2 regions of the Venatoribacter cucullus genome follow, and region 2 is predicted to be linked to the other one. Evidence: riboswitches for the same ligand, from Rfam matches in the RefSeq annotation. Region 2 holds a riboswitch; the other holds the start of a gene.
What was found. A riboswitch is a leader RNA that binds a small molecule or an ion and turns the genes downstream of it on or off. The one in region 2 is predicted to bind thiamine pyrophosphate.
Positions count from the first base shown of each region.

Region 1 (4,132 bases), 940 kb from region 2:
TTTCATAGGCGGCCCGCTGGTAACTTAAACGGGCATGCCATAACGCATAGCCGGAGGATTTTTCATCATGGCTGTCGGAAAAATAAAAACCGGATTTGGCTTCAGTTTCCACCCGTAAGGCCAGCGCGCTGGTGAAGTTCCAGGTGATCGCAGTCGCCAGACTGTGTTCCGGTGCGTGCGCCTGCGAACGCCCGGTTTTATCCACCAGGTCACCGTCTTCGTTGGTGTAACGGTAATCGACAAATTCCGTATTCAGATAACCGTAACTCAGTTCCCAGTGCAGGCGGTTGCTCAGTTGCCAGTTACTTTCCAGTTCCAGACCGTAATTACGGCCTTCGGCGGCGTTGGCCAGATAGTCCATAAAGTTGCTGGAGTTCGGAATGGGGTAAGAGCTTTTAACCTGCTGGTCTTTGCGCTGAATATAAAACAGTGCCAGGCGGGTTTGCAGACGATCGTCCTGCAGGGACGATTTCAGCCCCAGCTCGGCAGTATTGTTGTATTCCGCATCGAAGGTGCGGCGGGCGGCGCTGATATCCGGGTCGGTATTAATGCCGCCGGCTTTGTAGCCGCGCGCGACGGAGCCATACAGCAGATGATCGGTGTGCAGCTGATGTTCCAGCACCAATTTTCCACCGTACAGCGTCTCATCGGTATTTTCGGCAATGTTATTGTCGGCCGGATTCAGCGCGTTGGCATTATCGGTAAAATCGTTTTGCCATTGCTCGGCACGGATGCCGTAAATAACCCGTGTAGTGGCGCTGAACTGGGTTTGCAGTTCGGCGTAAACCGAAACGGAATCGGTGTTCAGGTCGCTGAGGTAAGGTGCCGGGTCCCAGCTGTAGTTACGCTGCAGATCTTCTTCGCGTTGCAGCAGATAGGCGCCAACGGCCCAGTCGGTGCTGTTGTTAAACAGGCGACCGTCAGTGCCGGAGAGTAACCGCACATCCAGGCTGTGACGGCGGAATTCACGCTGATATTCATCGAAACCAGCGCCCCAGAGTTCGCCATACCCCGGGTTTACCCAGTCATCATCATAGCTGTACAGCGCATCATTGCGGCTGCCGGTAACGGTGGTTTCCAGCGTTACGGCGTTGTTCAGCCGGCGTTGTAAATTGAGCGCTAAGGCATGGGTTTCCTGGGTGTCTTTTCCCGGTTCGTCGGCCAGCGAGGTACGGGAATTATCCACGGTAAAGGCGTCGTAACCGTTGTTAATATTGGCGTACAGGTAGGTCAGGCCGATGTCGGTCAGGGCATCGGGTTGCCAGGCCAGTTTGGCGCGCACTAGCTGTTCGTCGATGTTCTGGGTGTCATCGCGGTTCAGGAACGCGTTATCCATGTAGCCGTCGGACTGAAAACCCTGCACCGCAATGCGGCCCTGCAGGTTATGGCTGAGGCTGCCTGATAAGGCACCGCCGAGGCCGTAGCTGTTGTAATTACCCAACTTGCCGCGCACATAGCCTTCGGTCTCTGTGGTGGGCGCGGCGGTGGTAATGTTGATCATGCCGGCCAGGGCGTTGGCACCAAAGCGGGTGCCTTGCGGGCCGCGCAGAATTTCCACCTGCTGCACATCGAATAAGGTGGCGGCGGCACCGAGGCCGGTCATGTCGATGCCATCAATCAGCAAACCCACCGACGGGTTCACCGGGTCGATAAACTGGCTGCGTTCACCAATGCCACGGATCTGGTAATAACGGCCACGCGAGGAACCGGAAGAAAAGTTCACGTTGGGAGCAAAGCTTAAAATCTGTTCCAGATGCTCGGCCGAACGGGCTTCGATCTGCTCACGGTCCACCACGGTAACGGCTTCGGGCAGTTGCTGCACATCGGTGTTGCGGAAGTCGGCGGTTACGGTCTGAGTGCCCAGATTGACGGCGTCAGCGGCATGGGTGGCCAGTGGTGTGAGCAGTGCCAGCAAGGCGGCAGAGGTTTTTTTCATTGGGGTTAATCCTTAAAAAATACTAAAGAAAAACCCGGTTACGTGCGTAGGGGCGGACTGCGCCGCCTCTCGATTGTGATGCCCAGCCAGCGGTTTTTCGGCAGCATTGTGCGCGGAATAACAGCCGGACTGCGCCCCCATTCCTACGCCGGTACTAACCGGATCAGGTTCTAGGGGTTCACCGTTGTGCGGCCATTCGGCCGACAGCAACTCTGGTATCTCAGGCCGGGTTTAACAGCACCGGCCACCCCCTGGGACGCGGCCATAATACGCTTTTTTGCGGTGAAGGAAACCCACGCCGAAAGTGGCAGCAGGAATTACCCTTCCTGACAATAAAAGCGCTTGAAAATGGCGTAAAAATCACCATTCTTGCACTCAGAAAAATGGGCAAAAAACCCACTCCTGAATCACACAAACGAGGTAACGCAGATGATGCGGATTATTTTATTCCTGGCCACTAACCTGGCGGTGGTGCTGGTGGCCAGTATTACGCTGTCGCTGCTGGGCGTGGGCAGTTATCACGCCCAGGGCGGCCAGCTGGATATGGCCAATCTGATGGTGTTCTGTCTGGTGTTCGGTATGGCCGGCTCGCTGGTGTCGCTGTTCCTGTCCAAGTGGATGGCGAAGAAATCCATGAACGTGCAGATCATCGACCGCCCGCATAATGCCGGTGAGCAATGGCTGTTAAGCACGGTAAAAGAACTGTCGGAAAAGGCCGGTATCGGTATGCCGGAAGTGGGTATTTTCAGCTCGGCATCGCCCAACGCGTTTGCCACCGGCTGGAACCGCAATAACGCGCTGGTCGCCGTGTCGACCGGCTTGCTGCAGCGTATGGATAAAGATCAGGTGAAGGCGGTACTGGGCCATGAAATCGGCCACGTCGCCAACGGCGATATGATTACCCTGACCCTGATTCAGGGCGTGGTAAACGCCTTTGTGATGTTCTTCGCCCGTATCATCGGTAACTTTGTTGACCGCGCCATTCTGAAAAACGAAAGCGACAGCCCCGGTATTGCCTTCTATGTAGCGACCATTGCGGCGGAAATTGTGCTGGGCATTCTGGCGTCCACCATCGTCGCCTGGTTCAGCCGTCGCCGTGAGTTCCGTGCCGATCAGGCCGGTGCCGAGCTGGTCAGCCCGGCCGCTATGATCAGTGCGCTGGCGGCTCTGCAGCAAACCTACGATCAGCCCAGTGAGCTGAACGGTGAGCTGGTGGCTTTCGGTATTGGCGGTGAGGGTAAATTCTCGGCGCTGTTCTCCACCCACCCGCCGCTGGAGCGTCGTATTCAGGCGCTGCGTGAGCGTTACAGCCGTTAAGTAAGGTTATTGCCAGCGCGGCTCCGGCAGCGCTGGCAATTCTCCCTGCGCCAGTTGTTGCGCCCGTTCCGGCGCGACGCCCAGCGAGCGCAATACCAGCTCTGCACAATCGCTGCCGGCATCGCGCCAGGTACGCAGCCCTTGCCGCACCAGATAAATCGCCCCCAGCACCGAGCTGCCGATCATGGTGATAACGCCCGACAGCTGATCGGTGCGCACCTGATAATGGCCGCGCTGAATGCCGTCCAGCAACAGCTGCACCGGCGCTCCGGCACCCAACCGGCGTAACGCTGGGCTGGTAAAGCCAAAGCGGCTGATAAATTGTCCCCAGGCCGGTTCTTCATGGGCGCGTTTAATGTACAGGCGGATAGCGGTGGCCAGCCGGCTGTCGCTGTCGTGACAGTGGCGGAAGCTTTGCACAATGCGCTGGTTCATTTCCCGGGTCAGGGCTTCGGACACCTGCTCGAACAGGGTTTCAACCGAATCTACATGGTTGTACACCGTGCCGCGGGCCACGCCGGCCTGTTCGGCCAGTTCCCGCACGCTGACCTGGGTAACGCCTTTTTCGGCAAACAAATACAGCGCGGCGCGATAAATACGGCGCTGCGCCGGGGTTAAACCGGGTTGTGTCATGGTTCGCTCCTCACCGGCAATACGGGGCCCGCCACATGCAGTGGATGGGGGTTAAGGTGACCTGCAGACAGTTTCTTATGACACCGCCTCAGGGGCGGTTTGTTGGCAGCCGGGGCTGGTTACCCCGGCGGAAAGAGCGGCGATTCTAGCACAGCGCATGCAGCCCCGGCAGTACGCCGGCGGCGCAACAGGTTGTTCTGCTGCGCGGCAGACAGCGGTTAACGATTCAGCATCTGCACCAGTACC
Region 1 is NZ_CP046056.1:2,714,465-2,718,596, reverse strand. It holds gene GJQ55_RS12830 (TonB-dependent receptor) at 1-1,936, opposite strand, end outside; TPP riboswitch at 2,060-2,198, opposite strand; gene htpX (protease HtpX) at 2,366-3,253, shown strand; gene GJQ55_RS12820 (TetR/AcrR family transcriptional regulator) at 3,260-3,886, opposite strand; gene GJQ55_RS12815 (HDOD domain-containing protein) at 4,105-4,132, opposite strand, start outside.
Region 1: linked by a shared signal. The riboswitch ahead of GJQ55_RS12830 (TonB-dependent receptor) and the one ahead of thiC (phosphomethylpyrimidine synthase ThiC) in region 2 are both predicted to bind thiamine pyrophosphate.

Region 2 (4,132 bases):
CTTGTCCGCCGGATGCGCCACCAGCACACTGCCGCTCTGGCCATAAGCCACCCGGATGCCGGTATCCTGCGCCAGCTCTTCCAGCAATGCCGGCCATAACGCCAGCGACTGTAAGCCCTGCTGAAACACCTGCGAATGGCACAGCGGTGCTTCCGACCAGGGCGCAACCATACCGGCAGCCGTCCAGGCTGCGGCTTGCGGAGACTCAGCGGATGCCTGTTCGTAGACACTGACGGGCATGCCCTGCCGGGCCAGACGCCACGCCAACAAGCTGCCCAATAAACCGGCACCGGCAATATGCCAGTGGATTGGGTGTGGCGTCATACTTCAGCCTCCCGGTACAACTGGCTGCCCTGGGCGCGGAATTCGGCGGCTTTTTCCTGCAGCGCCTGCCGGGTTTCCTGAGCGGCCTGCGCAGCGGCAACATCGCGCACTTCCTGCGAAATTTTCATGGAGCAGAATTTCGGCCCGCACATCGAACAGAAATGCGCCAGTTTATGGCCTTCTTTCGGCAGGGTTTCGTCGTGGTAAGCGCGGGCGGTATCCGGGTCGAGGGCCAGATTAAACTGATCCTGCCAACGGAATTCGAACCGCGCTTTCGACATGGCATTGTCGTGCAGCTGCGCCGCCGGATGGCCTTTGGCTAAATCGGCGGCATGGGCAGCAATTTTGTAGGCCATTAATCCCTGTTTTACGTCGTCTTTATTGGGCAGCCCCAGATGCTCTTTGGGGGTGACATAGCAGAGCATGGCGCAGCCGTACCAGCCTATTAATGCCGCGCCGATACCTGAGGTAATGTGATCGTAACCCGGTGCAATATCCGTGGTTAAAGGCCCCAGCGTATAAAACGGCGCTTCGGCACAATGCTCCAGCTGCCGTTCCATATTCTCCTTGATCAAATGCATCGGCACATGGCCCGGCCCTTCAATAAAGGTCTGCACATCGTGCTGCCAGGCAATTCTGGTTAACTCGCCGAGGGTTTTTAATTCGGCAAACTGAGCGGCATCGTTGGCATCGGCAATGGACCCCGGACGCAACCCATCGCCGAGCGAAAAGCACACATCGTAGGCTTGCATAATTTTGCAGATGTCGTCGAAATGGGTGTAAAGAAAATTTTCTTTATGATGCGCCAGACACCATTTCGCCATGATCGAACCACCCCGGCTGACAATACCCGTCACCCGGTTGGCGGTCAGCGGAATATAGGCCAGACGAACACCGGCGTGAATGGTGAAATAATCCACACCCTGCTCAGCCTGTTCGATTAAGGTGTCGCGATAAATTTCCCAGGTCAGGTCTTCGGCCACGCCATTGCATTTTTCCAGCGCCTGATACAGCGGCACAGTGCCGATCGGTACCGGTGAGTTGCGGATAATCCATTCACGCGTTTCGTGAATATTGTCGCCAGTGGAGAGATCCATCACAGTATCGGCCCCCCAACGAGTGGCCCACACCATTTTCTCAACTTCTTCCTCGATGGAAGACGTCACGGCCGAGTTACCGATATTGGCGTTCACCTTGGTACGGAAATTACGCCCGATAATCATTGGCTCGGTTTCCGGATGATTAATATTACAAGGGATAACCGCCCGCCCCCGGGCAATTTCACTGCGTACAAATTCCGGGGTAATTTCCGCTGGAATCGACGCGCCAAAGCTAAGCCCGGGATGCTGATGTTTCTGTGCTTCGTCCAGTTGCGCCCTGCTCAATGCCAGATTTTCGCGGATCGCCACGTACTCCATTTCCGGCGTAATAATCCCCTGACGGGCATACCACAGCTGGCTGACGTTTTTACCGGGTAGCGCCCGGCGCGGCTTGCGCTTTAAATCGAACCGCAGGGGTTCCAGCGTCAGATTCATTTCCCGAAGCCGGGCGTAAGCGGAACTGAACGCCGGCAATGCTTCGCTGTCACCCCGTTCGGCAATCCAGTTTTGACGCAACGCCGGTAAGCCCTTACGCACATCAATCTGCACGGCCGGATCGGTATAGGGGCCAGAAGTATCGTAGACCCGCAGTGGCGGATTAATTTCTTCGCCGCCACTGGCCAGCCGGGTCGGCGTCAGATGAATTTCACGCAGTGCCACCTGCAAATCAGGCCGGCTGCCCGGAATGTGTATTTTTTCCGACCCCGGAAAGGGTTGTCGGGATAATTCAGTGACAGAAAGCGAATTACGCAAGGCGTGGCTGTTTTGTTGTTTGCCCATGCTCAGTACCTTTTTGCAGTCCTGTCGGTGCAATCGACAGGGAGAAAAAAACACGGCAGGCAGCGGAGAAAAAACGAGGAGGCAGAACCAGCACAGCCGGACAGCTGACGCAGAGAATCCCGCCTTTCTGTTCCCTACGCTGGCACTAACCAGATCAGGTTCAACGGGATCCGCATAATCAATGCGATCTCAGCGACTTGGTGTTATGCAGAACATAATCACCTGACGCACCCCGACAGAAACGGCACTCAGTCTAAGACGGAAAAAAGCCGGGAACAAGCCCGGCCACAGAAGATTTGAATAAAGCATTAACCGAAAAATTAACGGGCCAGCAGAAAATGCGCCCGGGCGGTGGCAATAGGACTGGTGCGATCGGTTTGCCAGGCGGTAATGGCGACGTTGGCCACCCGCGAACCCTGGCGCCACACCTGACATTCAGCAAAGGTGTCCTGATGGCGGCCGGCGCGCAGATAATCCAGCGAAAAGTCGATCATTTTCGGCAGTGCGCCGGTGTCCATGGTCATCATCAGATGCAGGGAAGCCGACAGTTCCATAAAGCCACCGATCACGCCGCCATGAATGGCCGGCAAAATCGGGTTACCGATATTGTCGGGGTTTTTCGGCAGCGTGAATAACACATCATGGCCAAAGCGCTGAAACTCCAGGCCAATTAATTGTGCATAGGGAATGCTGGCCACCAGGGGTTTAAAATCACCACTCTGCTGCGCCTGCTGAATAATCTGTTCAAAACTCACAGCGCTGCTCCTTTAAAAACGTCACCCTGTTCAATGGCGGCACGGAATTCCGGCGGCGTCATTTCCGGGCCAATGCGCATAAACGCTGCGGCACATTTGGCAATCAGATCACCATCGCTTTCCTGCGTCACCCGGCATTCGGTAAACACCACATTCGGGGTAATGCGCACCACCCGCGCTTCGGCCAACAGGTTCTTCCCCGGTTCGGCCGCGGTCATATAATCCATACGCAGATCCAGCGTCGGGCACAGTTCAAAACCGGGCAGGCTGGAAAATACCGCGGTACCGCAGGCGGTATCCATTAAGGTGGTCAGACTGCCACCATGTACGGTACCGGTTAAGGGGTTACCAACAATTTTGTCGCTGTAAGGCAGACGCATTACCAGCAAATTTTCTTCGGCTTTTTCTACCGTCAGCCCCAGCAGCTGGCAATGACGCAAGGTCGCCAGAAAGCGCTCAGCCCGGGTTTTTACGGATAACGTCATGAGTTTCTCACCTGTTATTGCTCGCCTGTTATTGCTTACCAGTCGGTTTACTTCTGTGGCTGCCACAGCAACCGGGCCGCCGTTATACCTGAAGCAAACCCGGGCGCAATGGCCACATCGCCGCCCATAATTGACATTAATGCTCAGCAATGCCCATAAGACCGGAATTTTATGCCAGCAACACCGGCCCTTGGCAAAACCGGCCTGCCGCTGGTTATGCGCATCATGATAACGTAGCGGCTGACCAGCAGGATAATGAAAAACCGGACCACATTATGAATTTTGATGATTACCTGCAGCAGGCGCTGCATAACCAGGAACTGAGCATCGATCCGAGCTGGGGCCAGGGTCGCACCACCTTTGGCGGTTTGTCAGCAGCGTTATTACTGGCGCAGGTTGAACAACAGGCCTCAGCGGAGCAGATTCTGCGCTCACTCAGCATCAGCTTCTGCGGGCCACTGCAGACCGGCGTGCCCTTTACCCTGCAATCCCAGCCCCGCCGGGTGGGTAAATCGGTGGCCCTTTATCAGGCGGAAGCCATCCAGAACGATGAGCCGGTCACCCTGCTGAACGCTTGCTATGGCCGCGAGCGGGTATCGGCTGTTGAAGTGGCTTACCCATTACAGCCGCTGGGTAAGCCGGGCAGCGGCACCGCCCTGCCGTACATTAAAGGCGTTACGCCGGAGTT
Region 2 is NZ_CP046056.1:1,770,355-1,774,486, forward strand. It holds gene GJQ55_RS08440 (FAD-dependent oxidoreductase) at 1-324, opposite strand, end outside; gene thiC (phosphomethylpyrimidine synthase ThiC) at 321-2,204, opposite strand; TPP riboswitch at 2,319-2,449, opposite strand; gene GJQ55_RS08450 (PaaI family thioesterase) at 2,525-2,959, opposite strand; gene GJQ55_RS08455 (PaaI family thioesterase) at 2,956-3,444, opposite strand; gene GJQ55_RS08460 (acyl-CoA thioesterase) at 3,720-4,132, shown strand, end outside.